Regions from separate parts of the Dactylosporangium sp. CA-152071 genome, predicted to be linked through region 3. Evidence: riboswitches for the same ligand, from Rfam matches in the RefSeq annotation. Region 3 holds a riboswitch; each other region holds the start of a gene.
What was found. Region 3 has a riboswitch for cobalamin ahead of bluB (5,6-dimethylbenzimidazole synthase). Riboswitches for the same ligand answer to the same signal wherever they lie in the genome.
Positions count from the first base shown of each region.

Region 1: another riboswitch for cobalamin. It lies ahead of ACQEVZ_RS13885 (VWA domain-containing protein); the one in region 3 lies ahead of bluB (5,6-dimethylbenzimidazole synthase).
Region 2: another riboswitch for cobalamin. It lies ahead of cobN (cobaltochelatase subunit CobN); the one in region 3 lies ahead of bluB (5,6-dimethylbenzimidazole synthase).
Region 4: another riboswitch for cobalamin. It lies ahead of metE (5-methyltetrahydropteroyltriglutamate--homocysteine S-methyltransferase); the one in region 3 lies ahead of bluB (5,6-dimethylbenzimidazole synthase).

Region 1 is NZ_JBNJMZ010000001.1:3,131,713-3,139,033, forward strand. Features, by position in the region: gene ACQEVZ_RS13875 (cobyrinate a,c-diamide synthase) at 1-1,206, opposite strand, end outside; gene cobO (cob(I)yrinic acid a,c-diamide adenosyltransferase) at 1,200-1,802, opposite strand; gene ACQEVZ_RS13885 (VWA domain-containing protein) at 1,805-3,910, opposite strand; cobalamin riboswitch at 3,946-4,118, opposite strand; gene ACQEVZ_RS13890 (hypothetical protein) at 4,189-5,040, shown strand; gene ACQEVZ_RS13895 (hypothetical protein) at 5,117-5,902, shown strand; gene ACQEVZ_RS13900 (hypothetical protein) at 5,916-6,296, shown strand; gene ACQEVZ_RS13905 (copper resistance CopC family protein) at 6,321-7,067, opposite strand; gene ACQEVZ_RS13910 (hypothetical protein) at 7,155-7,321, shown strand, end outside.
Region 2 is NZ_JBNJMZ010000001.1:3,097,735-3,105,055, forward strand. Features, by position in the region: gene ACQEVZ_RS13715 (class I SAM-dependent methyltransferase) at 1-583, shown strand, start outside; gene ACQEVZ_RS13720 (hypothetical protein) at 593-943, shown strand; gene ACQEVZ_RS13725 (precorrin-2 C(20)-methyltransferase) at 934-2,442, opposite strand; gene ACQEVZ_RS13730 (precorrin-8X methylmutase) at 2,439-3,113, opposite strand; gene ACQEVZ_RS13735 (precorrin-3B synthase) at 3,110-4,249, opposite strand; cobalamin riboswitch at 4,364-4,585, shown strand; gene cobN (cobaltochelatase subunit CobN) at 4,626-7,321, shown strand, end outside.
Region 3 is NZ_JBNJMZ010000001.1:2,931,304-2,938,624, forward strand. Features, by position in the region: gene ACQEVZ_RS12940 (DJ-1/PfpI family protein) at 52-408, opposite strand; gene ACQEVZ_RS12945 (MBL fold metallo-hydrolase) at 480-1,220, shown strand; gene ACQEVZ_RS12950 (metallophosphoesterase) at 1,309-1,995, shown strand; cobalamin riboswitch at 2,084-2,286, shown strand; gene bluB (5,6-dimethylbenzimidazole synthase) at 2,325-2,945, shown strand; gene ACQEVZ_RS12960 (roadblock/LC7 domain-containing protein) at 3,001-3,507, opposite strand; gene ACQEVZ_RS12965 (hypothetical protein) at 3,504-3,842, opposite strand; gene ACQEVZ_RS12970 (S8 family serine peptidase) at 4,183-6,114, shown strand; gene ACQEVZ_RS12975 (hypothetical protein) at 6,184-7,107, opposite strand; gene ACQEVZ_RS12980 (MarR family winged helix-turn-helix transcriptional regulator) at 7,121-7,321, opposite strand, start outside.
Region 4 is NZ_JBNJMZ010000001.1:894,467-901,787, reverse strand. Features, by position in the region: partial or broken gene ACQEVZ_RS03540 (serine/threonine-protein kinase) at 1-95, shown strand, start outside; gene ACQEVZ_RS03535 (caspase family protein) at 266-1,252, shown strand; gene ACQEVZ_RS03530 (Clp protease N-terminal domain-containing protein) at 1,329-2,045, opposite strand; gene ACQEVZ_RS03525 (helix-turn-helix domain-containing protein) at 2,157-2,375, opposite strand; gene metE (5-methyltetrahydropteroyltriglutamate--homocysteine S-methyltransferase) at 2,540-4,777, opposite strand; cobalamin riboswitch at 4,909-5,131, opposite strand; gene ACQEVZ_RS03515 (DUF4437 domain-containing protein) at 5,139-6,032, opposite strand; gene ACQEVZ_RS03510 (TetR/AcrR family transcriptional regulator) at 6,116-6,673, shown strand; gene ACQEVZ_RS03505 (maleate cis-trans isomerase family protein) at 6,670-7,321, shown strand, end outside.

The sequences.
Region 1 (7,321 bases), 200 kb from region 3:
GGGCGTGGCGCCGGAGGACGGGCTGACGGCGGTGCGGTGGAACTCGTGGCCGCTGACCCGGGTGCCGGCGGCGGCGAGGACGCTGTCCGCGACGGCGACGGCGTCGCGGTAGCCGAGGGTCAGCTTCGGGGTCATGGCGGCGTCGACGGGCAGCACCCCGCACATCGGCCGGCCGTCCAGGGTCCGCGCCAGCCACAGCAGCCCGGCGCACTCGGCCGCGATCGGGGCGCCGCGGGCGGCCAGCGCGGCGACCGCCTCGCGGAGCGGCGTGTTGTCGGACAGCTGCTGGGCGTACACCTCGGGGAAACCGCCACCGACGACGAGCCCGCGCGTGCCGGGCGGCAGCGCCTCGTCCCGCAACGGGTCCACGGTGGACACCTCGGCGCCGGCGGCGGTGAGCAGCTCGACCGTCTCGGCGTAGCTGAAGGAGAACGCGGGCCCGCCGGCGACCGCGACCACGGGCCGCCCGGCGACGGGCTCACCCACCGACGGCGTCCACGGCGCAGCGGCGAACGAGGGCGCCGAGCGGGCGACGGCGAGGACCGCGTCCAGGTCCACGCCGGAGGCGACCACGGCGGCGAGGGCCCGCACGGACTCGAGAGCCTCGGCGTGGCGTTCGACGACGGGGACGAGGCCGAGGTGCCGGGACGGGGCGGCGACCGCGTCATGGCGGCGCAGCACCCCGAGGACGGGCGTGCCGACCTCGGCGCACGCGTCGCGGAGGATCTGCTCGTGCCGGTCGGAGCCGACCCGGTTGAGCACCACCCCGGCGATGCGCACGCCGGACCCGAACGACCGGAACCCGTGCACGACCGCGGCGATCGACCGGGCCTGCGCGGTCGCGTCGACCACGAGGACGACGGGCGCGTCGAGCAGCTTCGCGACGTGCGCGGTGGAGCCGAGCTCGCCCGCGCCGGTGCGCCCGTCGAACAGGCCCATGACCCCCTCGACGACCGCGACGTCGGCGCCGGATGAGCCGTGCGCGAACAGCGGACCGATCCGTTCCTCGCCGACGAGGACCGGGTCGAGGTTGCGGCCGGGGCGGCCGGCGGCGAGCGCGTGGTAGCCGGGGTCGATGTAGTCCGGGCCGACCTTGAACGGCGCCACGCGCAGGCCGCGGGCCGCGAACGCGGCGAGGAGCCCGGTCGCCACGGTCGTCTTGCCGTGGCCGGAGGCCGGCGCCGCGACGACGATGCGGGCTACCACTCGATGCCCTGCTGGCCTTTACGCCCCGCGTCCATGGGGTGCTTGACCTTCGTCATGTCGGTGACGAGGTCGGCGATCGCGACGAGGTCGGGGTGCGCGTCGCGCCCGGTGATGACGACGTGCTGGTTGCCGGGCCGGTCCCGCAGGGTGGCGACGACGTCGGCGACGTCGACCCAGCCCCACTTCATCGGGTACGTGAACTCGTCGAGCACGTAGAACCGGTGCGCCTCCGCGGCCAGGTCGCGCTTGATCTGCTCCCAGCCTTCGGCGGCCTCGGCGGCGTGGTCGCGTTCGGTGCCGGGGCGCTGGATCCAGGACCAGCCCTCGCCCATCTTCTGCCACACGACGGGGCCGCCCTTGCCGGTCTCACCGAGGGCCTTGAGGGCGGTCTCCTCGCCGACGCGCCACTTGGGGCTCTTCACGAACTGGTAGACGGCGATCGGCCAGCCGGCGCTCCAGGCGCGCAGCGCCATCCCGAACGCGGCCGTCGACTTGCCCTTGCCCTGTCCGGTGTGGACGGCCAGGATGTGCTGCCGGCGGCGCTGGCGGGTGGTGAGCCCGTCGTCCGGCACGCTCTCGACCTTGCCCTGCGGCATGTTCAGCTCCCCACGGTGGACAGTGCCGACAGCGGCAGGCAGTCGGCGGACAGGGCCCGGGCGAGGCGGCCGGCGAGGCCGAGCCGCACGGGGCCGGACTCGCAGTCGACGACGACCGCGGGGATGCCGGCGAGCGCGGGCACGACGGTCATCGGGTCGGGCCCGCTGGTCGCGCGGCCGTCGGTGACGACGACGAGCAGCGGGCGGCGGCGGGCGTCGCGGCGCTTCTCGCCGTGCAGCGTGCGGGCGGCCTGGCGCAGTCCCGCGGCGAGGGGGGTCCGGCCGCCGGTGCGCAGCTCGGCGAGGCGCAGCACGCCGACCTCGTGGCTGGCGGTCGGCTCGAGGACCGTGGTGGCCTCCGCGCCGCGGAAGGTGATCATGCCGACCTTGTCCCGGCGCTGGTACGCGTCGCGCAGCAGCGACAGCACGGCCGTCTTCACGACGGTCATCCGCTGCCGGGCCGCCATCGACCCGGACGCGTCGACGACGAACAGCACGAGGTTGGCCTCCCGGCCCACCTTGACCGCCTCGCGCAGGTCGCGGGCGTGGACGCGGCGGGACCCGCGCAGCGCGGCGGCGCGCACGGTGTCGGGCAGGTGCAGGCTGACGAGCTTGCCGCTGGGCTGCCGGGACCGCACGACGCGGCCGTGCCGGCCGTGCGCGGGTGAGCGCCGCCCGGCGTGGGAGCCCTGCTGCCGGTTGGCCCTCCCACCGATCTTCAAGAGCCGCGTCTTGTACGGGGCCTGCGCGAACGCGAGGTCCCCGGCCGGGCCCGTGGCGGGACCGGTGCCCCCATCGACGTCCGACGTATTGACCATCGTTTGTTCGGGGGTCGGGCGGCCACCCGGATCGTCGACCGGACCCGACGAGCCGGAATTGTCGGACGAGCCGGTAGAAGCGCTCGGCGGAGGCGGGCCACCGCCGTCGGGACCGCCGCCGTCAGGACCGCCGCTGTCCGGGCCGCCGCCATCGGGGCCGTCGGTGTCAGGGCCGTCGTCAGGGCCGTCGTCAGGGCCGTCGTCAGGGCCGTCGTCAGGGCCGTCGTCAGGGCCGTCGGTGTCGGAGCCGCCGTCGTCGGAAGCGTCGTCGGGGCCGTTGAGCTCCTGGTCGAGGATCTCCTCCAGGCGCTCCTGGTCCGCGCCCGGCGGGTCCAGAGGGTCGCGGCGGCGCCGGTGCGGCAGCGCGAGCCGGGCCGCGTCCCGCAGGTCGTCCTTCGTCACGACGGTCCGGCCGTGCCAGGCGGCGACGGCGACCGCCGTGCGGGCCACGACGATGTCGGCGCGCAGGCCGTCCACCCGGTACGCGATGCAGATCCGCGCGATCCGGTCCAGCTGCGCGTCCGGCAGCGTGACCCGGGGCAGGATCTGCCTGGCGGCGGCGATCCTGCCCGCCAGGGCCGCGTCCTGCTCGACGTAGCGGGCGGCGAACCCGGCCGGGTCGTTCTCGTACTGCAGCCGCCGCCGCACCACCTCGGCCCGCGGCTCGACCGTGGCGGGCGCGGCCACGCCGACGACCAGGCCGAACCGGTCGACGAGCTGCGGCCGCGGCTCGCCCTCCTCCGGGTTCATGGTGCCGACGAGCAGGAAGCGGGCGGCGTGCTTGACGGAGACCCCGTCGCGCTCGACGTGGGCGCGGCCCATCGCGGCGGCGTCGAGGAGCAGGTCGACGAGGTGGTCGGGCAGCAGGTTGACCTCGTCGACGTAGAGGACGCCCCGGTGCGCGGCGGCGAGCAGGCCGGGCTCATAGGCCTTCACGCCCTCGCCGAGGGCCCGCTGCAGGTCGAGGGTGCCGACGACCCGGTCCTCGGTGGCGCCGACGGGCAGCTCGACCAGCGCGGAGCGGCGCCGGGCGGCGGGCGTGCCGGCGGTGTGCGGGCCGTCGGGGCACGAAGGGTCGGCAGCCAGAGGGTCGCAGGCGAAGCGGCAGCCGGCGACGACGTCGACCTCCGGCAGGAGCGCGGCGAGGCCACGCACGACGGTCGACTTGGCGGTGCCCTTCTCACCCCGGACGAGGACCCCACCGATCGCCGGTGACACGGCGGTGAGCAGCAGGGCCAGGCGCAGGTCGGGCAGGCCGACCACGGCCGAGAACGGATACGGCGACGTCACGGGCACATCCTCCTCGAGCGGGTCCGCGCCCGCTGGGTCATGGAGCACGAGCGGCTGGAGTCTCCTGACTCCCGGATCGCCGCCATCCCCCGACCTTCCGGCTTTCGGCCGTGGCCCTTGCGCTGGAGGGTGGCTCCCCGGTCACAGTGGCGGGACCGTCCCAGATTCGCACTGGGTTCCTCCCTTGACCGCTCGGGGTTCATCGTGTCCCACGGCTCCCAGTGACGTCAACGTGACCCAAATCCTTCGGGCCGGGCACGACCGGCCGAACAGATGACATGTGGAGGAGCGTCGCGCACGCCGTCCTGTGCGTCGTGTTGACCATGGGTCTGCTCGTCGCGTCGGTACGGCCGCGCCTGCCGCCCCTGGCGCCCGAGACGAGCGTGGCGCCGCCGGGCACCCGGGCCATGTGGCTGTGGGAGCGGGAGCGGCCGGAGGCCGTCGTCGACTGGGCGCAGGCACGCTCGGTGACGACGATCTTCGCGTACTACGACCCGCGCGCCGACGTGACGGAGCTGACCCGGTTGCGTGCGCTGTGTGACGACGCCGGGATCGCCCTCGACGCGCTCGGCGGCGAACCGGCCTGGACGACCGACCACGCGACCGCGCTCGCCTGGGCGCGGGCCGCCGCGGCGTCCGGCCTGTTCCGGGGGCTGCACGTCGACGTCGAGCCCTACCTGCTGCCGGCCTGGGAGGAGCGGCAGGCGGCGCTCGTACCGCAGCTGCTGCGGCTGCTGGACGAGCTGGTGCTGATCGGCCCGCCGGTCGAGCTCGACGTGCCCTTCTGGCTGCCGACGGTCCAGGTCGGCGGGGAGAACCTGGCTGACGCCGTGCTCGCCCGGGTCGACGGCGTCACGGTGATGAGCTACCGCAACACCGCGACCGGCGGCAACTCGATGCTCGGCGTCGCCGACGACCTGCTGCGGCGGGCCGGGAAGGCGGCGAAACCGGCCCGGCTGGGCGCGGAGACGCAGGCGCTCGGTGACTGCGCGTACTGCACGTTCCACGGCGGCACGGACAGCGCCATGCGAGCCACGCTCAGCGACGTCGACCGGGCCGCGCAGCGCTACGCCGCGTTCGAGGGAATCGCGGTGCACCAGTACGACACCTGGATAGCGCTCACCGGCTAGCTCAACCGGCCGCCGGCCCGGCCGATCTGGAATTCGTCATCAGGCAGCCATCATCAACAGAGAAGGACCTCTACCGATGCGCCGTTCAGCCTCGATCGCCCTCGCCTGCGCCGCGGGCGCGGCCGCCATCGTTCCCGCCGCGGCGCCGGCCAGCGCCGCGACCCCGGACCTGGGCCTGGTGGTGCCGCTGCTCGCGCCGATGCTGCCGGGGCAGTCGGGCTGGGTGGGCACACTGTGGGGTGCGGCCGACGACGTCTGCGACGTGCGGGTCACCGCCTCCGGGGCGGGCCTCACCATCACGTACCCGTCGAACACGCAGAGCTACTCGTCGCTGTCGAAGGGTGACTCGCTCGCCGCCGGGCGCGTGGACTACATCGCGTTCAACATCAGCGTCGCCACGAACAAGCTCGTGTCGCTGAACCCGGTGACGCTGAACTACTCGTACACCGAGAAGGCCGACGGCGCGACCACCTGCACCGGCACGAAGCGCACCGGCTCGCAGGTCGCGACCCTGCCGGTCGTGTCGGTCACCGGGGACGCCGTCACCCAGAAGACCTCGACGGTGACGGTGCCGAAGAAGACCCCGGTCTGGTCGCAGCTGGTGTTCCAGGCGCGCAAGGGCGGCGTCGACGACCTGCGCATCACCGTCTCCGGCGGCCCGACCGGCCTGGTCGTCAGCTACCCGCAGGAGCGCGCGTACACCCAGCCCAACCAGGCCGCGGCGCTGGCCGTCGGCACCGACGACTTCGCCGCCGTGAAGTTCGACGCCACGAACGTGGCGGTGGGCACCTACAAGCTGACGGTCAAGCAGACGTACGGCGGCATCACCGACACCAACGACCTCACGCTGGTCGTCGTCTAAGGAGGACGCTGACATGATCCGCTCGCGTGTGCTGCTCACCATCGCCGCCCTCGCGGTCACCGCCGGCCTGGCGGGCTGCGGCGACGAGGGCTCGAAGACCCCGGCGAAGATCTCCGCACCGTCGACGGCCGGACCGTCCGCCAGTGCGTCGTTGACACCCGAACGGATGGAGACGATCTTCCTGGACACGACCGCGGCGCACCTGTGCTCGGTCCAGTCGCGGGTCTACACCGACCCGGCGGCGATGGCCGACGCGTACGCCAGCAAACCCCTGTACACGGGGCTGGCCGACGCGCAGGTCGAGCAGTACCAGCAGCGGGTCATCGCCGACCCGGCCTTCGCCGAGCGGCTCACCGCGCAGATCCAGGCGACCTGCGGCACCACCACCGGCTGACCGGTGCCGTCGCGGCCGTCCTCCTCAGCGGAGGGCGGCCTTGCGGCGTTTCTTCTCCGGCTGCACCGGCGCACGCCGGGCCGCGAGCCCGATCATGAGGCCGACACCCACGATGAGCAGCGCCGGGATCAGCCAGTCGGTGAGCACGAACGGCGTCTTCACCGGCGCCGGCGCCGACACCGGCGGCTGCGCCTGCTGCGGGCCCTGGGTCGGCCCGACCGCCGCCGGCGGGGTGCCCTCCTTGTTGAGCGCGCGGGTCAGCGCCTCGGACGGGCCGGCGGTCGGCGCGGTCCAGCCCGCCGGCGCCGGCGTCACCGGGCCGCTGTAGGTGAACCGCAGCTGCCCCTTCACGGCCTCCCCGTCGGAGGCGACCGTCTGGTAGGCGGCCGTGTAAAGGCCCTGCTCAGGCCAGTGCGACACCGGGACGAGCGCCGGGAAACCGGTGTTGTACGACCTGGGCTCGAACTTCCCGTCGACCATGAAGTACTCCTGGACGGGCTTGTCGAGCCGCTTCGGCTCCCCGGTCCGCCAGCCGCCCTCGACCCGCAGCCCGGACGGCGCGGTGACCGTGAACCAGGCGAACGAGGCGGGCTGCTCGGTGAAGTACAGCGCCACCTCGGCGCGCGGCTTGTCGACGGTGCTGTCCTGCACCGGGTCGGACATGGCCAGCTGGCCGTGGGCCGAGGCAGGATGTGCGGGCAGCACGACGCCGAGCACGGCGACGAGCGCCAGCACCGCGATCTTCGACGCACCGACACGGACCGATCGCATCGGCACATGATGCCGGGTTCCCCCATGAGCGACAAGACGCTAAATTCACAGCCCTGACAAACCCCCCGTCGCCTCGGGAGCCTTTCCGTGCCTGCAGCTCGTGCCACCGTCCTCGCCGCCGCGCTCGTCCTGGCCCTCACGGGGTGCTCCGCCGACCCTGCAACACCTGCGCCGGCGCCGTCCACCACGACCGCGACGGCCGCCGCCGCCGGTACCGACGCGCCGTCACCAACGGCGGGAACCTCCTCGGCACC
Region 2 (7,321 bases), 170 kb from region 3:
GACCGCGGAGGCACTGGAGGTCACGAAGGCGGGGGTGCGGGGCGTCTCGTACGTGGTCGGCGACGTCCACGCGCTGGACTTCCCCGACGACAGCTTCGACGTGGTGCACGCCCACCAGGTGCTGCAGCACGTCGCGGACCCCGTGCAGGCACTGCGCGAGATGCGCCGGGTGTGCAAGCCCGGCGGTTACGTGGCCGCCCGGGACAGCGACTACGCGGCGTTCACCTGGTTTCCGCAGCTGCCGGAGCTGGACGAGTGGATGGCGCTGTACCAGCGGATGGCCCGCGCCAACAGCGGCGAGCCCGACGCCGGCCGCCGCCTGCTGTCATGGGCGCGCGCGGCGGGCTTCACCGACGTGACGGCGACAGCTTCGACGTGGTGCTTCGCCGACGACGAGGACCGCTCGTGGTGGGGCGGCATGTGGGCGGACCGGGTCCGCGCCTCGGCGATGGCGACGCAGGCCCTGGCCAGCGGCTCGACCCCATCAGACCTGCAGCGGCTCTCGGACGGCTGGCGCACCTGGGCCGCCTCCCCCGACGGCTGGCTCTCCATCCTGCACGGCGAGATCCTGGCCCGGCCGTAAGCTCTACGGGTGGATCGACCCCTCGTCACCGTGTGCCGCGACTGCTGCTGCGGCTCGCCGCGCAAGCACCCGGACGTCGACCACGCCGGCCAGGTGGCGCGGCTCCGCCAGGCACTCGGGGCGGCGGGGGTCCGGGTCAGCGGCTGCCTGGACGCGTGCGCCCGCTCCAACATCGTCGTCGTGCACCCCACCCCGTCCGCCCGGCGGGCGGGTGCCCGGCCGGTGTGGCTCGGCTACCTGCTCGACGACGCCGTCATCGACGACCTGACCGCCTGGGTCGACGCCGGCGGCCCGGGGGTCGCCCCGCTGCCCGCGATCCTGGAGCTGTACCTGACGAAGGCACCCGCGGGTCAGGGGTAGCGGCGGGGGGTGAAGACGACAGGGGCGCCGTCGCCGCGGGTCAGGGTGCGGGTCTGGGACGAGCCGACGATGAGCAGGGTTCGCATGTCCACCTCGGACGGGTCCAGGTCGGCGAGGCGCACCACGCGGACGCGCTCCTGCGGGCCGCCGACGTCGCGGCCCAGGACGACCGGGGTTTCCGGGGAGCGGTGGCGCAGCAGCAGGTCGCGGGCGGCCTCGACCTGCCAGGTGCGGCTCTTCGAGCCCGGGTTGTAGATGGCGATGACGAGGTCGGCGCCGGCCGCGGCCTCGAGGCGGGCGGCGATGACGTCCCACGGCTTCAGGCGGTCGGACAGCGACAGCACGCAGAAGTCGTGGCCGAGGGGGGCGCCCGCGCGGCTCGCCACCGCCTGGGCGGCGGTCAGGCCGGGCAGGACGCGCACCGGGACGTCCTTCCAGCGGGGTTCGGCGGCGATCTCCAGTACCGCTGCCGCCATCGCGAACACGCCCGGATCGCCTGACGACACGACGGCGACGCGGCGGCCGTCCTTCGCGAGGGACAGGGCGAACTCGGCGCGCTCCGACTCGACCTTGTTGTCGGAGGCGTGCCGGCGCTGGCGGGGGTTGGACGGGATCCGGGCCAGGTACGGGGCGTAGCCGACGAGGTCGGAGGCGGCCTCGACCGCGGCCAGGGCCTCGGGGGTGAGCCAGTCCCGGCCGGCCGGGCCGAGCCCGACGACGACGACCTCGCCGGCGGCGACCGCGGGCGGCGTGGACCGCAGCGCCGACGCCGTCTCCTCGTGCATGCGGCTCGGCAGCAGGGCGAGGGAGAAGTACGGGACCTCCGCCGGGTCCACAGTGGACAGAGGGGCGACGCGCTCGTTGGCGGTGGTGGCGCGCTCGACGTACCAGGCGTCGTCGAGGCGGCCGGCGCGCTCCAGGGCGTCCCGGACGGCCCCGAACGTGCGGCCGAGCTTCATGACGGCGGCGGAGTCGGTGCTGGCGAGCCGCGCGGCCAGGTCCTCGACGGGCAGCGTGCCGGGCAGCACGGTGAGCACCTCGTCGCGCTCGACGAGGGGGCGCCCGAGCACCGCTGACGCGCCCGAGACGGAGGTGACGCCCGGCACGACCTCCGTCGCGTAGGCGTGCGAGAGACGCTTGTGCATGTGCATGTACGAGCCGTAGAAGAACGGGTCGCCCTCGCAGAGCACGACCACGTCGCGGCCGGCGTCGAGGTGCGCGGCGAGCCGGGCCGCCCACGCGTCGTAGTGCTCCTCGATGAGGGCCCGGTAGTCGCGGACCTCTTCGGTGGTGACCGGGTAGACGAGCGCCTCTTCGATCTGGCCGTCGCGCAGGTACGGCGCGGCGATCGAACGGGCGATGCTGCGCCCGTGGCGGGCGCTGTGGAACGCGACGACGGGTGCCGCGGCGATGAGCCGGGCCGCCCTGACCGTCACGAGCTCCGGGTCGCCGGGGCCGAGTCCTACGCCGTACAACCGACCGGTGTCCACTGTGGTCATTCCTTCTCGTCCGCGATGGCGTTGACGGCGGCGGCCGTCATCGCGCTGCCGCCCCGGCGGCCGTGCACGACCAGATGCGGCAGGTCCGACGCCGCGAGCGCGACCTTCGACTCGGCCGCGCCGATGAACCCGACGGGGATGCCCAGCACGGCCGCGGGCCGGGGCGCGCCGGCCGCGATCATCTCCAGGAGCCGGAACAGCGCCGTCGGCGCGTTGCCGATGGCGACGACCGCGCCGTCGAGGCGCGGACCCCACAGGTCGAGGGCGGCGGCGCTGCGGGTGGTGCCCAGCTCGTGGGCGAGCGCCGGGACCCGCGGGTCGCGCAGCGTGCACAGGACCTCGTTGTCGCGGGGCAGCCTGGCGCGGGTCACGCCGGAGGCGACCATCTCCGCGTCGCACAGGATCGGGGCGCCGTCGCGCAGGGCGGCGCGGGCGAGGCGCACGACGTCCGCGCTGTACCCGACGTCACCGGCGAGGTCGACCATGCCGCACGCATGGATCATGCGGACGGTGACCTGGGCGACGTCGGCGGGCAGCGCGGACAGGTCGGCCTCGGCGCGGATCGTCGCGAACGACCGCCGGTAGATCTCCGCGCCGTCCTTGACGTAGTCGAAACCACCGTCCTGGACGGAACCGGAGGCGCCATCAGCGACGGTCTCCTGAGCCGTCATGACAGCACCCGGTAGCCGTCGGCGGTCGCGAGCATCTCCACGTGCCTTCCCTTCGGTGCGCCGCAGCGCCGTTCGCAGCCGACCCAGTGCACCGGCAACGCATGGTCGAGACCGCTGAGGACGGCCGCGCGGGCGTCGGCGCGCACGTCGGCGAGGGCCTTCGCGCAGCCGGGCCGGCCGGCGCACGCCGTGACCCCGGCCCACGGCGTCGCGGGGTCGGTGCCGAGGCCGGCGGTCGTCAGCAGTGACTCGAGACGTCCAGCTTCTTCGACCGGCACGTCGGGCACGACGACGGTCCGCCACGGCGTGACGATGATCTCCCCCGGCGCCGCCGCGACGAGCGCGGCCGACTGCTCCGGTGTCAGCAGCCCGAGTGGTACGACCACCGTCAGCGCGACCAGTCCCCCGACCTGCGGGGCCCGTCCGACCGCCGGCCCAGGCGAGCCTACGAATTGGTCAACGTCTGTACCGGGGGCGAACCCCAGGCGGGCCGCCACCCGGGCCGGGCCGTCGGTCAGCTCGGCCAGCCGCCACGCGGTGCCGCCCTGCGCAGCGCGCTCGTCCAGGAACGCCCGGGACGCCCGGAGCAGCAGCTCAGCGGGGTTGTCACCGCCCCGGCCCGCGGTCGGGAGCCCGGCGAGGAGGAGGCGGTCGCCGTGCAGGCCGACGTCGCCGCCGAGCGGGGACACGTCGCCGCGCCCGTCGTCGACGGTCACCAGGAACCGGCCGGGCAGCGCCGCCAGCGCGGGGTCGGCGCACAGCCCGGCGTCGAACGCGGCCACCACCGGCCGCACGTCCAGCTCGCCGAGGCCGTCGCGGCCGCTGAGCGGGCTGGCGATGATGTTGCGGACCCGCTCGTGGGTGTCCGACGGCAGCAGTCCCGCGGCGGTGAGCCTGGCCGCCAGCTCCGGCGACGCGTCCGGCCGCAGCCCTCTGATCTGCACGTTTCCGCGCGAGGTGAGCTCCAGGGCGGGGTCGCCGAGGTCCGCGGCGGCGGCGCGGAGGACCGCGAGGGCTGGGACGGTCAGCCGCCCGCCGGGCAGCCGGACGCGGGCAAGACCGCCGTCGGCCGCCGCGTGGACCTGCACGGCACCCGGGCACCGGTCCGGAGCGTCACGTCCACTGGCAGCCTGCACGCGCCGGATACTACTGCGCAGCGCCGCCCCCGACCCAAGGAAGCCGACCAAGCGACCCGGCCAAGCGGGCCGACCGGCGGCGGCCGGCCCGGGCGAGCTTGACGCAAGGAAGCCGTGACCGGCAGAGTTGGCGGTGCTGTACGGCGACGTGTGGAGGAAGCCGGTGTGAATCCGGCGCGGTCCCGCCACTGTGACCGGGGAGTGGACCTCCGACGACGGCCACCGGGCCCAGCGCCCCGGAGGCCGGAGACGACGGCCACCGGGTGCGAGCCCGGGAAGGCCGGAGGCGAGCGCCGATCCGGGAGCCAGGAGACTCTCCGCCGCCGGAACCTTTCCCGACCGACTTGGGGCGCGGACCCCGAGGGAGGACCCCGGCGTGATCCTGCTGCTGTCGACGTCCGACACCGACCTGCTCAGCGCCCGTGCGAGCGGCGCGGCGTTCCGGCTGGCCAACCCGTCCCGCCTCACCGTGGAGGAGCTGCCGGCCCTGGCCGACGGCGCCGACCTGGTCGTGGTGCGGTTCCTGGGCGGCTACCGCGACTGGCAGGAGGGGTTCGACACGCTGCTGCGCCTGCCGGCGCCGGTGGTGCTGCTCGGCGGTGAGTCGCTGCCCGACGCGGAGCTGATGCGCCACTCGACGGTGCCCGCCGGCGTCGCCGCGGAGGCCCACGCCTACTTCACCGAGGGCGGCCCCGCCAACCTCGCCGAGCTGCACAACTTCCTCTCCGACACGGTCCTGCTGACCGGCCACGGGTTCGCGCCGCCGGTGCAGACCCCCGCGTGGGGAGTGCTGGACCGGGACTCCACGGCCGACGGTCCGACCGTCGGGATCATCTACTACCGGGCGCACCACCTGGCGGGAAACACCGCGTTCGTGGAGACGCTCTGCGAGGCCGTCGAGGACGCGGGCGGGCGGGCCCTGCCGGTGTTCGCCTCGTCGCTGCGGGCCGCCCCGGCGGAGCTGCTCGACACGCTGCGGCAGGCGGACGCGCTGGTCGTCACGGTCCTCGCCGCGGGCGGCACCCGGCCCGCCGACGCGCAGGCCGGCGGCGAGGACGGGGCGTGGGACGTCGGCGCCCTGGCCGCGCTCGACGTGCCGATCCTGCAGGGGCTGTGCCTCACGAGCTCCCGCGACACCTGGGACGCCAACGACGACGGGCTGTCGCCGCTGGACACCGCGACGCAGGTCGCGATCCCCGAGTTCGACGGCCGGATCATCACGGTGCCGTTCTCGTTCAAGGAGATCGACGCCGACGGCCTCACCGTGTACGTCGCCGACCGGGAGCGGGCCGGCCGGGTCGCCGGGACCGCGGTCGCGCACGCCCGGCTGCGGCACCTGCGGCCCGAGGACCGCAAGATCGTGCTGATGCTCAGCGCGTACCCGACGAAGCACGCGCGGATCGGCAACGCGGTCGGCCTCGACACGCCCGCGAGCGTCGTGCGGCTGCTCGATGCGATGCACGCGCAGGGGTACGTCGGCGCCGACGGCTTCCCGAAGGACGGCGACGCGCTGATGCACACGCTCATCGCCGCCGGCGGGCAGGACGTGAACTGGCTCACCGAGGACCAGCTGCGCGGCAACCCAATCCGGATCTCCGCCGCCCGGTACCGGAGCTGGTTCGACACGCTCCCCGCCGACCTGCGGGAGGACATGGAGCGGCACTGGGGGCCGGCGCCCGGTGAGCTGTTCGTCGACACGTCCCGCGACCCCGGCGGCGAGATCGTCCTCGCCGCGCTGCGCGAGGGCAACGTCGTGGTGATGGTGCAGCCGCCGCGCGGCTTCGGGGAGAACCCCGTCGCGATCTACCACGACCCCGACCTGCCGCCGAGCCACCACTACCTGGCCGCGTACCGGTGGCTCGCCGACGAGTTCGGCGCGCACGCGGTCGTGCACGTCGGCAAGCACGGCAACCTCGAGTGGCTGCCGGGCAAGACGGTCGGGATGTCCGCCTCGTGCGGTGCCGACGCGGCCCTCGGAAACCTGCCGCTGATCTACCCGTTCCTGGTCAACGACCCCGGCGAGGGCACCCAGGCGAAGCGGCGGGCGCACGCCACCCTGGTCGACCACCTGATCCCGCCGATGGCGCGCGCCGAGTCGTACGGTGACATCGCCCGCCTCGAGCAGCTCCTGGACGAGCACTCGACGATCGCGGCCCTCGACCCGGCGAAGCTGCCGGCGATCCGCGGGCAGATCTGGACGCTGCTGCAGGCGGCGCGGCTCGACCACGACCTGGGCCTGGCCGACCGGCCCGGTGACGACGGGTTCGACGAGCTGATCCTGCACATCGACGGCTGGCTCTGCGAGATCAAGGACGTCCAGATCCGCGACGGGCTGCACGTGCTCGGCGTCGCGCCGGCCGGCGAGGCCCGGGTCGACCTGGTCCTCGCCATGCTGCGGGCGCGGCAGCTGTGGGGCGGCACGGTCGCGCTGCCCGGCCTGCGCGAGGCCCTCGGCCTGACCGAGGGCTCGACCGCGCGCGTGTCGGTCGACGAGGCCGAGTCGCAGGCCCGCGCCCTTGTGGCGGAGATGGAGTCACGGGGCTGGCCCACCACCGACATCTCCGACATTTCGGATTTGCCGGATGTGGTACGGGTGCTGGAGTTCGCCGCACGGGAGATCGTGCCGCGGCTGTCCCGTACCGGCGACGAACTGACGATGGTCCTGCATGCGCTGGACGGAGGGTATGTCCCGGCGGGGCCGAGCGGGTCGCCGCTGCGCGGGCTGATCAACGTGCTGCCGACCGGGCGCAACTTCTACTCCGTCGACCCGAAGGCGATCCCGAGCCGGCTCGCGTGGGAGACGGGTCAGGCGATGGCCGACTCGCTGCTCGCCCGCTACAAGGCCGACCACGGTGCGTGGCCGCGCTCCGTCGGCCTGTCGATGTGGGGCACCAGCGCCATGCGCACCGCCGGCGACGACATCGCCGAGGCGCTCGCGCTGCTCGGTGTCCGGCCCGTCTGGGACGACGCGTCCCGCCGGGTGGTCAGCCTCGCCCCCGTCGACCTCGCCGAGCTGGGCCGCCCCCGCATCGACGTCACGATGCGCATCAGCGGCTTCTTCCGCGACGCGTT
Region 3 (7,321 bases):
GCACCGCCAAGCCGGAAGCGGCGGCCGTGAAGCCGGGCGGAGCGGGCGGCGTCAGGGGGTGCGGAAGCCGGCCTCGGCGAGCACGAACGCGCCCAGGCACAGCCCGACCACGGTGGCGCCCTCGTCGTGCGCGCGGCGGAGCCGGTCGAGGATGCCGGGCGCGACCGGCGCGCCGCCGGGCACCCGCCAGCCGGGCACGACGACGACGCCGGCGGTGTCGAGGTCGTCGAGGTCGTGCGGGGCGGTGAGGGCGATGCCGGCCGTCGTCGTCAGCGGGCCTGGGTGCTCCCCCGCGGTCCGCACGTCGAAGGCGGCCGCGACGCCGAACACCCGGGGCGCCACTGCGACCTCCAGCATCGGCGCGCCGTCGCCGATGAGCACCCCGACCGTCGTCGCCGAGCGCGTCATGGCTTGATCGTATCGGAGGATGGCGTTCCAGCCACTGCCGGCGGGCGCCGGGACCGGCGAAGGTGATGCCCATGACGATGCAGTTCCAGCGGTTCGGCGGCCCGACGGTGGTGTTCGGCGTCGGTGGCGTCACGTTCATCACCGACCCCACGTTCGACCCGCCCGGGCAGTACCCGCTCGGCAGCCGCATGCTGACCAAGACCGAGCCCGCCGCCGGCACCCCCGACGACGCCGGCGCCGTCGACGTCGTGCTGCTCTCTCACGACCAGCACCCCGACAACCTCGACACCCTCGGTCGTGCGTTCGCGGCGTCGGTACCGGTGGTGCTCAGCACCCCGGCGGCGGCCGCCCGCCTGGGCGGCCAGGTCACCGGCCTGGAGCCGTGGTCCCACACCGACCTGCCCCGGCCCGGCGGCGACGGCCACGTGCGGGTCACCGCCGTCCCCGCGCAGCACGGCCCCGACGGCACCGAACACCTCACCGGCCCGGTCACCGGGTTCGTCCTGCACGGCGACGGCCTGCCGACCGTCTACGTCAGCGGCGACAACGCGTCGCTGGACGTCGTCGCCGCCGTCGCGGAGCGCTTCCCGTCCGTCGACGTGGCGATCCTGTTCGGCGGCCGGGCCCGCACCGCGCTGCTCGGCGACGCCGACCTCACCCTCGGCGCGGCCGGGATGCTGGCGGCGGCCAGGCTCCTGGACGCGAAGACCGTGGTGCCGGTCCACGTCGACAGCTGGGCCCACTTCACCGAGGGCATCGCCGACGTCCGCGCCGCGTTCGAAACCGCGGGCAGCGCACACCTGCTGCGATAACCACGGGACCGCCACGGGACCGCCACGGGACCGCGGGCGACGCGCACCCGCCGCGGTAGCCGCGCGCCGGCCGGGGTAACCGGCAGGGGTGCTCATCGCCCACCTCAGCGACCTCCACCTCGGCGCGCAGCCGCCCGACCGGTTCGACCGCGTCATCGCGTACATCGGCAGCCTCCGCGAACCGGTGGACGCCGTGCTCGTCACCGGCGACGTCGCCGACCACGGACTCGACGCCGAATACGCGGCGTTCGGCCGGCTCCGGACGCTCGGTGTGCCCGTCCTCGCGGTGCCCGGCAATCACGACGACCCGGCCGCGTTCCGGACCGACCGCGCCGAGACCGTGGCGGGGGTGCTGTTCGCGCTGTGCGACTCGTCGGTGCCCGGGCACGCCGAGGGCTGGCTCGACGACGGCACCCTCCGGTGGCTCGACGGCACCCTCGCGGCGGCGACGGGCACGCCCGCGCTCGTGTGCTGCCATCATCCGCCGGTACCGGTCGGCAAGCCCGCCGCGGACCAGGTCCGCCAGCTCGGCGCCGGGCGGCTCGCCGAGGTCCTCCGCCGCCACCCGGACGTGCTCGCCGTCCTGTGCGGGCACGTCCACAGCGCCGCCGTCGGCACGTTCGCGGGCGTGCCCGTGCTCGCCGCGCCGGGCGTCGAGTCGACGATGGTGCTGCCGTGGGAGCCCGAGGACCGGCCCGAGCCGCCGCCGGCGCTCGCGTTCCACCTCGTCGAGGACGGCCGGCTCACCACTCACTACCGGCTCTGCGTGCCCTGAGCCCTGACGGTCCGCGAATGGCGCGGACTGAGCCCCTGCGGTCCGCGAATGCCGCGGCCCGGCCGGGCCGCCGCGTATGCTGCCGGACGGCACGAACTGAAGCGAGGTGCCCCGGGCGACCGGGGAGAATCGGGAAGCCGGTGTGAATCCGGCACGGGCCCGCCGCGGTGATCGGGGAGCTGCCGTCCATGCGCACCGACGGTGCGCGGTCACTGGCCTCAGGGCTGGGAAGGCGGACGGTGCAGGCGTTGATCCGAGAGTCCGAAGACCGGCCTCGCGGTCACCGGCCGTCCGTGACGGGCGGCCACGAGCAGCGGGAGCCTGCCCTGATGAGCACCGACCTGTACGACGTCGTGCACCGCCGCCGCGACGTGCGCGGCCAGTTCAATGGCGCGCCGATCCCCGCCGACGTCCTCGACCGCGTGCTGGGCGCCGCCCACGCCGCGCCGAGCGTCGGCCTGTCCCAGCCGTGGGACTTCGTCCTCGTCCGCGACCCCGCCCTGCGCGGCGCCTTCCACGACCACGTCCGCACCGAACGCGACACGTTCGCCGCGACGCTCGACGCCGACCGGGCCGCGGCCTTCGCCCGCATCAAGATCGACGGGGTGCTGGAGTCGACCCTGTCCGTGGTCGTCACGTACGACCCCGGCCGCGGCGGCCCGGCGGTCCTCGGCCGGCACGCGATCGCCGACGCCGGCCTCTACTCCGTCTGCCTCGCCATCCAGAACCTGTGGCTGGCCGCGACCGCGGAGGGGCTCGGCGTCGGCTGGGTGTCGTTCTACCGCGAGCCGTTCGTCCGTGAGCTGCTGGGCGTCCCGGCCGGCATCCGCCCGGTCGCCTGGCTGTGCCTGGGCCCGGTGACCCACCTGGAGTCCGTCCCCGACCTGGAGCGGCACGGCTGGCGCCGCAGGGCACCGCTCGCCGACGCCGTGCATCACGACCGCTGGTAGCCGGCGCCGCGCGGGGCGGGCACGGCGCCGGGCGGGACCGGAGCCGGGGCGGGGCTCAGAGCAGCGCGGCGAGCTGCTGGCAGGTCGGGCGGGCCTCCAGGTGCAGGCGGGCGACGTTGAGCCCGTCGCTGCCGAGCACCGCGAGCAGCGTGCTGCCGTCCACGGCGTACACGGTGAAGTAGCCGCCGTCGTTGCGCATGGTCGCGTCCCGGAACGGTGACTGCCCCAGCACCAGCGCCACCTGCCGGCCCAGGCCGAACGTCGTCGCCGCCAGCGCGGCCGCGTCGTGCGGCTCGGTGCCCCCGCCGGCGTCGTACGCGCCCAGGTCGTAGGTGACCAGCAGGCCGTCGACGCCGGCGAGCACGCTGCCGCGGACCCCCGGCACGCGCAGGCGCAGGTCCGCCATCGCGGCGCGCACCGGGGACAGGGCGGCGTCGAGCGGCTCGGGCCGCGTGCCGAACTGCGGCGACTGCAGCTGACCGACGCCGCCCCCGGGCTCGAGGCCCTCCCTGCGCGGCAGGCCGTCCTCGTCGGGGGCGCCGCCGAAGAAGCCGGACGTCACAGTTCGAGGCCCTCCTCGATCGCGCGCAGCTGGTGGCGGGCCAGCGCGAGGTTGGCGCGTGCCTTCGCGAGCGCGACGTACAGGAACAGCCCGTGGCCGTTGCGGGAGTGCAGCGGCCGGATGATGTGGTACTGGCTGTCGAGCGTGATGAGGATGTCCTCGATCGGCTCGCCGAGACCGAGCATCTCGATGGTGCGCAGCTTCGCCCGCACGACGTCGGTGTTGCCGGCCGCGGCCACCGTGATGTCGAAGTCGGCGCCGCCGCCGAGGGTGCCCAGCGTCATGCCGCTGGTGTAGTCGACGAGCGCGACCGCGAACGCCCCCTCGATGTTCATCGCGCTCTTCAGCGCGACATCCAGGTTGTTGCTCAAATCCGTGCCTCCTGAGCTGGTGCGGGTGCCGCGGCCAGCCTCGCACGGAGCGATCTTTCGCTGCACCCTTCGACGCAGCTTTTAGCCAGACGGCTCATAGCCAGCTGGCTTCTCAACCGATCCACCGGTCACTGCCGGTGAGCGCACGCAACTCATAAACAGTTTTGACGGCGCAGATCGTCGCCGTCTGTTCACCGGGGTGACCTTCGCCGGTCGCGTCCTCCTACCTTCTGCTCCAGCCCTCCGGGGTCGGCGTCAACCGGACCCGGCCACGGAGCTGGCATCCCTCGGAGGAGGTCTCACCGTGTTCCACCGAATTACGGCGGCCGGCGTCGCGCTCGTGGCGGGGCTGGCCGGTGCCTTCGCGGCGGCCGCGCCGGCGGCGGCCGTCGCGCAGGGCGCGATCCTGTACGCGGACAGTCCCGACGCGGTGGCAGGCCGCTACATCGTCACGCTGAAGGACGGCTCCACCGCGATCGCCACCCAGGCCCAGCGGCTCACCGGCAGGTTCGGCGGGCAGACCCGGCACGTGTTCGACAGCGTGCAGCGGGGCTTCTCGGCGAACATGTCCGTGCAGCAGGCGCAGCGGCTGGCCGCAGACCCGGCCGTCGCGTCGGTCGAGGCGGTCCAGCGCATCACCGTCCTCGACACCCAGAACAACCCGCCGAACTGGGGCGACGACCGCATCGACCAGCGGAGCCTGCCCCTGAACCAGGCGTTCACCTACCCGGCCGACCCCGGGCAGGGCGTCACCGTGTACGTGCTGGACACCGGCCTCAACGCGAGCCACACCGAGTTCAGCGGCCGGGTGAAGCAGGGCACCGACATCGTCGACGGGGACAGCAACCCCGCCGACTGCCACGGCCACGGCACGCACGTCGCGGGCACCGCCGTCGGCACCACGTACGGCATCGCGAAGAAGGCGAACCTCGTCTCGGTCCGCGTCCTGAACTGCCAGGGCTCCGGCACCAACGACGACCTGATCGCGGGCATCAACTGGGTGCGCACCAACGCCCAGAAGCCGGCGGTCGCGAACTACTCCATCGGCTGCGGCAGCCGCTGCAGCAGCCAGGCCATGGACAGCGCCGTGTCGAGCCTGATCAGCTCGGGCGTGCAGTTCGTGCAGGCGGCCGGCAACAACGGCGACGACGCCTGCTACTACAGCCCGCAGGGCGTCGGCGCGGCGATCACCGTCGGCAACAGCAACAGCTCCGACGCCCGCAACAGCACCAGCAACTACGGCTCGTGCCTGGACCTGTTCGCGCCGGGGACGAGCATCGTGTCGGCGTCGTACTCCAGCAACACCGGCAGCGCGACGATGACGGGCACCTCGATGGCGTCGCCGCACGTGGCCGGCGCCGCCGCGCTGTACCTGGGCGCGAACCCGAACGCGACGCCGGCGCAGGTCCGCGACGCGCTCGTGAACAACGGCACCACCGGGAAGATCACCAGCGCCGGGAGCGGCTCGCCCAACGTGCTGCTGTACACGGCGTTCATCGGCGGCGGCACGCCGACCGACCCGGCCGTGACCAACCCGGGCAACAAGAGCTCCGTCGTCGGCCAGCAGGTCGACGTTCAGGTCCAGGGCAGCGGCGGCACCACGCCGTACACCTGGAGCGCGTCCGGCCTCCCGGCCGGGCTGTCCATCGGCGCGTCGACCGGTCGGATCACCGGCAGCGCGACGACGGCGGGCACCTCGAACGTCACGGTGACGCTGAAGGACGCGGCGAACAAGACCGCGTCGGCCCAGTTCACCTGGACGGTCACCACCGGTGGCGGCGGCTGCACACCCTCGCAGCCCGTCGGCAACGGTGGCTTCGAGAGCGGCACGTCGCCGTGGACCGCGACCGCGAACGTGATCGGCACGTGGTCGCAGTACCCGGCGCGCAGCGGCACCCGCAACGCGTGGCTCAACGGCGGCGGGCAGGTGCAGACCGACACGGTCTCGCAGCCCGTGGCGGTCCCGTCCGGCTGCACGACCGTGCAGCTGCGCTTCTGGATCCGCATCACCACCGCGGAGACCGAGAACCTGGCCTACGACAAGCTGACCGTCACCCTCGGCAGCACCACCGTGGCCACGTACACGAACCTGGACAAGACCAACGGGTACGTGGAGAAGGTCATCGACGCGAGCGCGTTCGCGGGGCAGACGGTCACGCTGAAGTTCAACGGCGTCGAGGACTGGTCGCTGCAGACCAGTTTCGTCCTCGACGACGTGTCGATCAGCGCCTCCTGATAGCCGGCCGGGCGCCCGCCGACATCGGGCGCCCGGTCACCGACCGGGGGTGGGAGTGATCAACGAGGCTCACTCCCACTCCCATCGCATGCCGACGATGCCGGGGGGTACGTCGGACGCGACGACGTGGGCGCCGTGGGTCGAGCCGATCCACGTCTCCCACACGCCCTGGTCCGGCGCGTTGAGCGCGCGGCGTTCGAACCGCCGGCAGCGCGCCGGCACCGCGTCGTGGTCGAACTGCACCTGCAGCACGTACTCGGTGACCGGGGTCGAGAAGCCCCGGTAGTAGTTGTCGGTCGCGGAGAGCGAGTCGCTGCGGTACTGGTACTCCAACACCACCGTCTCCCCCTGCGCCAGCATCCGGTCGAAGATGATCTCCGCCGCGACGAGCCCGCCGGCGTCGGACCGGACCCGGCCGATGCGGCAGTTGCGGATCGCGCTGATGGTCACCTTCGCGGCCGGGTCGTCGGTGAGGAAGACCGCGACGGTGCGGGAGACCCGGTCGATGTTGGCCCGCAGCACCTGCCGGCAGGTCAGGCCCAGCTCCTGCCGATGGGGCCCGACGACGTACAGGTCGTGCAGGCTCAGCCTGGTCAGCTCGTGGTACATCCACCGGTCGAGCTCGCCGACCATCTTCGCCACGCTGGTGCCGTCGCTGAACAACCGGTCGACGTCGATGGTGCCCGGCGGCTGGCTCAGCCAGCGCCCCCGCGGGCGGCGCGGCCCGAGCTGCACGATCAGCGACTCCTCGGGCAGCGCCAGGATCTGCTCGAGCAGCCGGACGGCCTTGAGCGACTCGGGCCGCTCGGGGCGGCTGCGCCCCCGCCGCCAGTAGCTCAGCGTGGTGATGCTGACGCTGACGCCCTTGCTGGCGAGCTGCTGCTGGATCTCGTCGAGGCGGATGCCACGGTCCTCGATGGCGAGGTGCAGCGCCGCGGAGAACGGGCCGGTGCGCAGCGCGTGCGCGAGGTCACGACCCGGGCCCTTCTCCATGCCCGGTGAGTATCTACCCCTTGAGCACTTTTTCCAATGCCGTCGCGACCGTGCGCGCCTCGGCCGCGGTCATCCTGCTGGTGAAGTGCGCCTCGATGCCGGCGAGGTAGGTCGGCGCGGCGGCCCGGAGCCTGGCCCGGCCCGCGGCCGTGATCCGCGCGAACGCCGAGCGCCCGTCGGCCGGGTTGGCGACCCGCTCGACGAGGCCGGCCCT
Region 4 (7,321 bases), 2.0 Mb from region 3:
GGACATTCCGCCGCCCGTACGCCAGGTCGTGGAGCGGGCGATGGCAAAGGAACCGAGCGCGCGGTGGCCGAGTGCGGCCGCATTGGGTCGGGCCGCCCGGCAGGTCGCCACCGGTGCATCCGAAGCCCTCGGCCCGACGGCAACGTCCCCGTTCGCTGCCGTCGACCGAAGTCCCGATGCGACCGTCTCCGCCGGGACGACCCCGCCACCGCCGGCCGCCGGACTGCGGCCGCCCGCCGTCGAGAACCCGCGGGCGGCGACCGGGATGTTCCGGCGCCTCCGCGAGCGGGCCGGCCAGTTGCTGACCGGCACCGACGGCAGGAGCGCGACGCGGCCGCCGGACCCGTCGCCGGAGTCGCTGCCGCCGACCGGCGTGCTGATCAAGGCGGTCGGCGCGAGCACCGTCGACGGCTCGTCGACGGTGCCTGAGCCACTGCTCGCGGAGACGGTGTCGCTGGAGTCGCGCGCCGGGACCGTCTACCGCTCCACCGGCACCTTCGGGCGGCGGGCGGCGCGCCTTCCGCAGATCCACGAGTCGACCGCGGTGCTCATCGGCGCGGCGCAGTACCTGGATCCCGACCTGCCCCCCATTCCCAGCGTCGTCAACAACATCGACGACCTGGCCGCCGTGCTCGGGGATCCACTGCGGGGCGGATTCGACCCGGCCCGCATCCATCGCATCCTTGACCCGGCCCTCGACGTGGCCGCGCAGGTGCACGAGCTGATCGAGCCGGTCCAGGACACGGTGCTGGTCTACTTCGCCGGGCACGGCCTGATCGGCTCCGATGCCCAGTTGTACCTCGGGTTGGCGGCGATCAGGAGCTCCCGCGTTCCGTACACCGCGCTGCAGTACGACAAGCTTCGCCAGGCGTTGCTCGACAGCAGCGCGGTCAACACCGTGCTGGTGCTCGACTGCTGCTTCTCCGGCATGGCGCTGCGGCACATGGGCGGCCGGCCCGGCGACGTCGCCGCAGGTTTGGTCGACATCGAGGGCACGTACATCCTGACCGCCACCTCGGCGACGCGGCTCGCGCACGCGCCCGAGGGCGAGCGGAACTCGGCCTTCACCGGTGAGCTGTTGAACATCCTGCGCGGTGGCCTGCCGGATGCGGGGGATCTGCTCGAGCTGGGCGACATCTACGACCCGCTGTGCGCGGCCATGCGGGCCCGGTCCCTGCCCAGCCCGCAGCAGCGCGGGTCGAACACCATCGGCTCGCTCGCTCTCGTGCGCAACCAGGCGGCGCTCGGCTGAACGCCGGCGGGCGGTCAGCTCTTGCCGCTGACCAGCCGCCGCCTCACCCTGTAAGCAGCGCTGACTGAATAGGTCGTTACATCGTTTGGCCGGCAATGACGGCGGGGAGGGCGCCGGGTGAGGTGGCCGTGCGGCCGGTGGTTCGCTGGTACCGGGCGACGAGGTCGTTGTGGCGCGAACGGTGCCACAGGCGGCGGTCCGCGCGGAGGATCAGGTTGCGCCGCGGCGGCGGGAAGGACCGGCCGAGGTCGGCGAGGAGGCGGGCGACGTCCACGCCGGCGGTGTCGAGCGTCCAGGCGGCGCCGGGGTCGAGCGCGGTGAGCGCAAGTGCGAGATGCTCCGTGCGGTGGTCCCGCTCGCGGCGGGCGAGGGCGAGCCGGAGCGACGCCTCGAAGGCCGCCTGCGCGTCGAGTCCCATCGGCGGCCGCTTCTGCGCGGACCACCGCCGCGCCTTCGCGGCGCCGAGCGGCAGCAGCGGCTCCCGCCAGGTGACCCGGTCGAGGGCCGCCGGGGTGACACCCTCGAGGAGCCGGTCGACGTCGAGCCCGAGCGACGCGAGGACCTGGCGGTCGTCGGCGACGCCGGCGCCCAGCGGCGCGGCCCGGCACACGGCGTCGAGGACCGCGGGCTCGGTCGCGCCGTGCCGGGCGAGCACGGCGGCGACCTCGTCGGTGCCGGTGGTGAGCGCGAGCAGCAGGTGCTCGCTGCCGGTGCGGGGGTGGCCGAGCTCGCGGGCCCGCAGCACGGCGCGGCCCATGGTCCGGCACAGGTCGGGATGGCTACCGCGGAACATCAGTCCTCCTCGCGACGACGATGCGATCGGTGATGGCGACCGGCGATGGCGATCGGTGGTGGCGATCAGTGATGGCGGCCGGCGTTCGCGGTCGACGGTGGCAGTGGCGCATCAGTCGTCGCCGGTGCCGCGGTGCTTGCGGTGCACGGTCTGCTTGGTGACGCCGAGCCGCAGCGCGATGTCCTGCCACGACCATCCGTCCCGGCGGGCGGCGGCGACCCGCTCGGCCTCCAGCTGCTCGGTCAGGCGGCGCAGGCGGGCGACGGCCCGCAGCGCGACGTCGTGGTCGCTGTCGTGCGCGGCGCGACCGAGCTCGTCGATCACGGTCATACCGTCAGCATAAGCTGACGACGCGGAAATCGTCAACATGTGCTGACGCCAACCGAGGACGACAGGCCTGCAGCGCGCCGGGCTTCGCTGTACACAGGCCGCAAACGCCAACGGCACGTGCCGACCCCGACGTGAGGCGCCGGCACGTGCCACGGCTCCAGAGATCAGCCGGCGCGGACCTCGGCGGCGGCCGCGACGAGATGCCGCAGGGACGCCTCGACCTCGGCGTAGCCGCGGGTCTTCAGGCCGCAGTCGGGGTTGACCCACAGCCGCCGGGCCGGGACGGCCGCGACCGCGTGGCGCAGCGCCTCGGCCATCTCCTCGCGCGACGGCACCCGCGGCGAGTGGATGTCCCACACGCCGGGTCCGACGCCACGCCGGTACCCGGCGGCGGCGAGGTCGTCGAGGACCTCCATCTTCGACCGGGACGCCTCGATGCTGGTGACGTCGGCGTCGAGGGCGTCGATCGCGGTGATGACGTCGCCGAACTCGGAGTAGCACAGGTGGGTGTGGATCTGCGTGTCGTCGGCGACGCCGCTGGTCGCGAGCCGGAACGCGTCGACCGCCCAGTCCAGGTAGGCCCCCTGCGCCGCCCGGCGTAGCGGCAGCGTCTCGCGCAGCGCCGGCTCGTCCACCTGGATCACCCGGATCCCGGCGGCCTCGAGGTCCCGGCACTCGTCGCGCAGCGCGAGCGCGACCTGGTCGGCGGTGCCGGCGAGCGGCTGGTCGGTGCGGACGAACGACCACGCGAGGATGGTGACCGGGCCGGTGAGCATCCCCTTGACGGGCCGGGTGGTCAGCGACTGGGCGAACGTGGCCCACCCGACCGTCATCGGCGCCCTGCGGGCCACGTCGCCGTGCAGGATCGGCGGGCGGACGCAGCGGGAGCCGTACGACTGCACCCAGCCGTGCTCGGTGGCGGCGAACCCGGACAGCTGCTCGGCGAAGTACTGCACCATGTCGTTGCGCTCCGGCTCGCCGTGCACGAGCACGTCCAGGCCGAGGTCCTCCTGCAGCCGGACGACCCGCCGGACCTCGGCCCGCATCAGCGCGGTGTAGCCCTCGTCGTCGAGGGTGCCGGCGGCCAGCGCGGCGCGGGCCCCGCGCAGCTCGGCGGTCTGCGGAAACGAGCCGATCGTGGTCGTCGGCAGGTCGGGCAGCCCGAGCAGTTCCTGCTGGCGGGCGGCGCGGGCGGTGGAGTCGCCGCGCCGCCGGTCCGCGGCGGTGAGGGCGGCGAGCCGGGCGCGCACCTCGTCGTGCCGCCACGCCGCCGGGGGCGGAGGCAGCGGCGCGGGCAGGTGGGCCGTGCCGTCGCGCAGCGCGCGGCCGAGGAGCACGACCTCGTCGACCTTCTGCCGCGCGAACGCGAGCCGCTCGTGCAGGCCCGGGTCGAGGCGGGTCTCGACGGACAGGTCCACCGGCACGTGCAGCAGCGAGCAGGACGTGGACACCGCCACGTGGTCGGCCAGGCCGGCGACGACCGCCCCGGCGGCGACCGCGGCGCGCAGGTCGGTGCGCCAGACGTTGTGGCCGTCGACGAGCCCCGCGACGATCGTCCTGCCGCCGAGGGGTCCGGCGGCCGCGAGCCGGTCGAGGTTGCCGGGGCCGGCGACCAGGTCGAGGCCGATCGCCTCGACCGGCGTGTCCAGCAGGGCCGGCAGGGCGTCGCCGATCTCGCCGAAGTACGTGGCGACGAAGAGCTTCGGCCGGGCCCTGAGCGCGCCGAGCCGGGAGTAGGCGCGGCGCAGCGCGTCGATCTCGTCCGGGCCGCGGTCCGTGGCGTAGGCCGGCTCGTCCAGCTGTACCCACGAGACACCCGCATCCGCGAGGGCGGCGAGGATCTCGGCGTAGACGCCGACCAGGTCGTCGAGCCGGGCGAACGGGTCGTCGCCCTTGGCCAGCAGCAGGAACGTGGCCGGTCCGACCAGCACCGGCCGGGTCTCGATGCCCAGGGCGCGGGCCTCGGCGTGCTCCCGCAGCGCCTTGGCCGGGTCGGCGGCGAAGACGGTGTCGGGTCCGATCTCGGGCACCAGGTAGTGGTAGTTGGTGCCGAACCACTTCGTCAGTTCGAGCGCCGGCTCGGCGTCCACGCCGCGGGCCATGGCGAAGTACGTGTCGAGCTTCGACAGCCCGAGCGCGGTGAACCGCGTGGGTGTCGCCCCGACCGCGACGGCGGTGTCGAGGACGTGGTCGTAGTAGGAGAACGTGTTCGACGGGATCGCCGCGAGGCGGGCGTTGCGCAGCGTCTGCCACACGTCGGCGCGCAGCGTCGCCGCCGTGCGCTCCAGGGTGTCCTCGTCGATGGTGCCGGCCCAGTAGGCCTCGACGGCCCGCTTCAGCTCGCGGTTCCCGCCGATGCGCGGGTAGCCGAGCACGGTGCTCAGCCCGAATGTGGTGCTCATGTGTCCCCTCGGTGCACAGTCACGACGGCCGGACTGGCACGGGGGGACGCCACCGGCCGCGCGGCGGCGCGCCGCGTGGGCCGTTCGATGGCGTCGGCCGTCCCGCGCGGCCTCCGACCACCGCACGCCGGGCGGCGCGCGGTGCGCTGGCAGGTCTTCGGACTCGCGGGCGTGACCCTGGATGTCGTCCAGGGTCGCCTACTGGCCGTCGCTTCCCAGGCCTCGCGGCCCAGTGCTCAATGACGGCGGTCGTTCCCACTCACCGCTGCGGGGCAGTCCCGGATTCGCACCGGATTCCCTGTTGCCACGGCCGGTCCTGGGGGACCGGCCGAACCAGCTGCACCGAACACCATACATGCCTTCACTGGTGCGTCGGGTCGCTCCAGCGGCCGATGCTGCGGGAGCGGACCGGCTCGATGAACCGCGGCGCGGCGCTGTGCGGGAAGCCCTCGCCCCAGTTGGTGGCGTCGCCGTGCATCTGGACGCGGGCGTTGTCGGTGTACCAGTCGACGAGGTCCGCGTCGGAGCGCACGATCCACGTGCAGCCGGCCTCGGCGTCGGCGGTGAAGTCGCCGTGGCGGATCAGCGGCGGGCGCCAGAAGTACGTGCCGGGCCACATCTTGCCGAAGTTGTAGTCGAAGCCGCCGTCGAGGCAGTACGCCTCCTCGGAGCACGGGTGGTGTGCGAGCGGCACCTCCCGCCAGCCGGGCTTGGCCTTGATGAGCCGGGTGTAGAAGCCGGTCTTCTCGTCGCGGTGCAGCAGCTTGATGAACAGGCCCGGCACCGGCGTGCCGCCGAGGTCGAAGCGCATCGGGGAGCCGTCCTTGACGTCGATCCACGGCATCCGGGCGCTGTCGAGCACGACGAGCTTCTGGTCGGGCCGCACGGTTTCGCGGTCCTTGGTTTCAGGGTGGAAGTGCCAGTCGCCGTACTCGCGGAACAGCAGGATCTCCGTGCCGGCCGTCGCCGTGACCGGCGGGGTCCACACGCCGGCGGGCGCGGTCCAGTAGCCCTCCGGCCCGAGGGCGGTGTCGCCGATGACGACCTCGCCGGACAGCACGAACCATTCGGTGTCCGCGTCGTGTACGCCGGCGGGCCGCGACCAGTCGCCGGTGAAGCGGACCTTCAGCGAGGCCGATCCGTCCTCCTCGTCGTAGCTGAGGTTGCGCTGCTCGGCGGTGCCGGTGGCGTGCTGGAACTCGGCGAGGTGCCAGATCAGGTCACGCTCGTCGACGATCTCCACGTGCGGGCGCATGGGTGCCTCCAGGCTCGGCAGCAGTTTCCGGTGCGGAATGTATCGCTTAATAGTTTCGCGTACAAGGTGTACCGTCAACGCTCGTGACCCGACCTGGCCGACCCGCCGGCCCCACCTCCGACACCGAGACCGTCGTGCTGACCGCGGCCCTGGAGCTGCTGCTGGCCGAGGGTGCGGCGGCGCTGACCGCGCAGCGGCTGCACCAGGTCACCGGCGTGTCCCGGTCGACCATCTACCGGCACTGGCCCACGCCCGGCGCGGTGCTCGCCGCGCTGATCGACGTCGCGCCGCTGCCGCCCGGCGCGCCGACCGGCGAGCCGGCGCAGGACCTGCACGCCGCCGTCGACCAGCTGTGCGACCGGCTCCGCGACCGGCCCGTCGGCGCGTTCCTGCAGGCCCTCGTCGTCGCCGCCGCCTCCGACCCGGCGGCGGTGCCGCTGCGCCAGCGGTACGTCACCGACCTCCTGGCGCCGTTCCACACCGTGCTGCGCGCCGCGGGCGCCCCGGCGAAGGACCGCGAGGACGCGGTCGCCGCGATCGTCTCGCCGCTCCTGCTCGACGCGCTGCTGCTGGACCGCCCCGCCGCCCGCGCGCGGGCACACCGCATGGTCTCCGCCGTCTGTCAGGAGTTGAGCGCATGACCAACGCCGTCGGGCCGCGCGCCGTCTTCGGCGTCATCGTCCCCAGCACCAACACCGTCGTCGAGCACGACTACTGGAGCGCCCGGGTGCCGGGGGTGGCGTTCCGCGCCGGCTCCATGCACATCCCGAACCCCGCGATGGGCGACGACGCCAGCTTCGAGGCGCTGCTGGTCCAGATCCGCGCCTCCATCGACACCGCCGTGCGCGACGTCCTCACCGCCGAGCCCGACCGCATGGTCATGGGTATGTCCGCCGAGACGTTCTGGGGTGGCGTGGAGGGCAACGCCGCGTTCGAGGACCGCCTGCGCGCCCGCACCGGCCTCCCGGTCACCACCGGCGCCAGTTCGTGCCGCGCCGCCCTGCGGGAGCTCGGCTGCCACCGGATCGCGGTGTTCTCGCCGTATCAGCCGATCGCCGACCGCGAAGTGGGCCGGTTCTTCACCGAGGCGGGGTTCGACGTCGCCGCCATCACGGGCCTGCGCTGCCCGACCGCGACGGACATCGCCCGCGTCCCCTCCGCACGCCTCCGCGCCGTCGTCGCCGACCTCGACGCCCCGGACGTCGACGCGATCGTGCAGGTCGGCACCAACCTGTCGTTCGTCGCCCTCGCCGACACCCTGGAGGAGGAGCTCGGCAAGCCGGTCATCG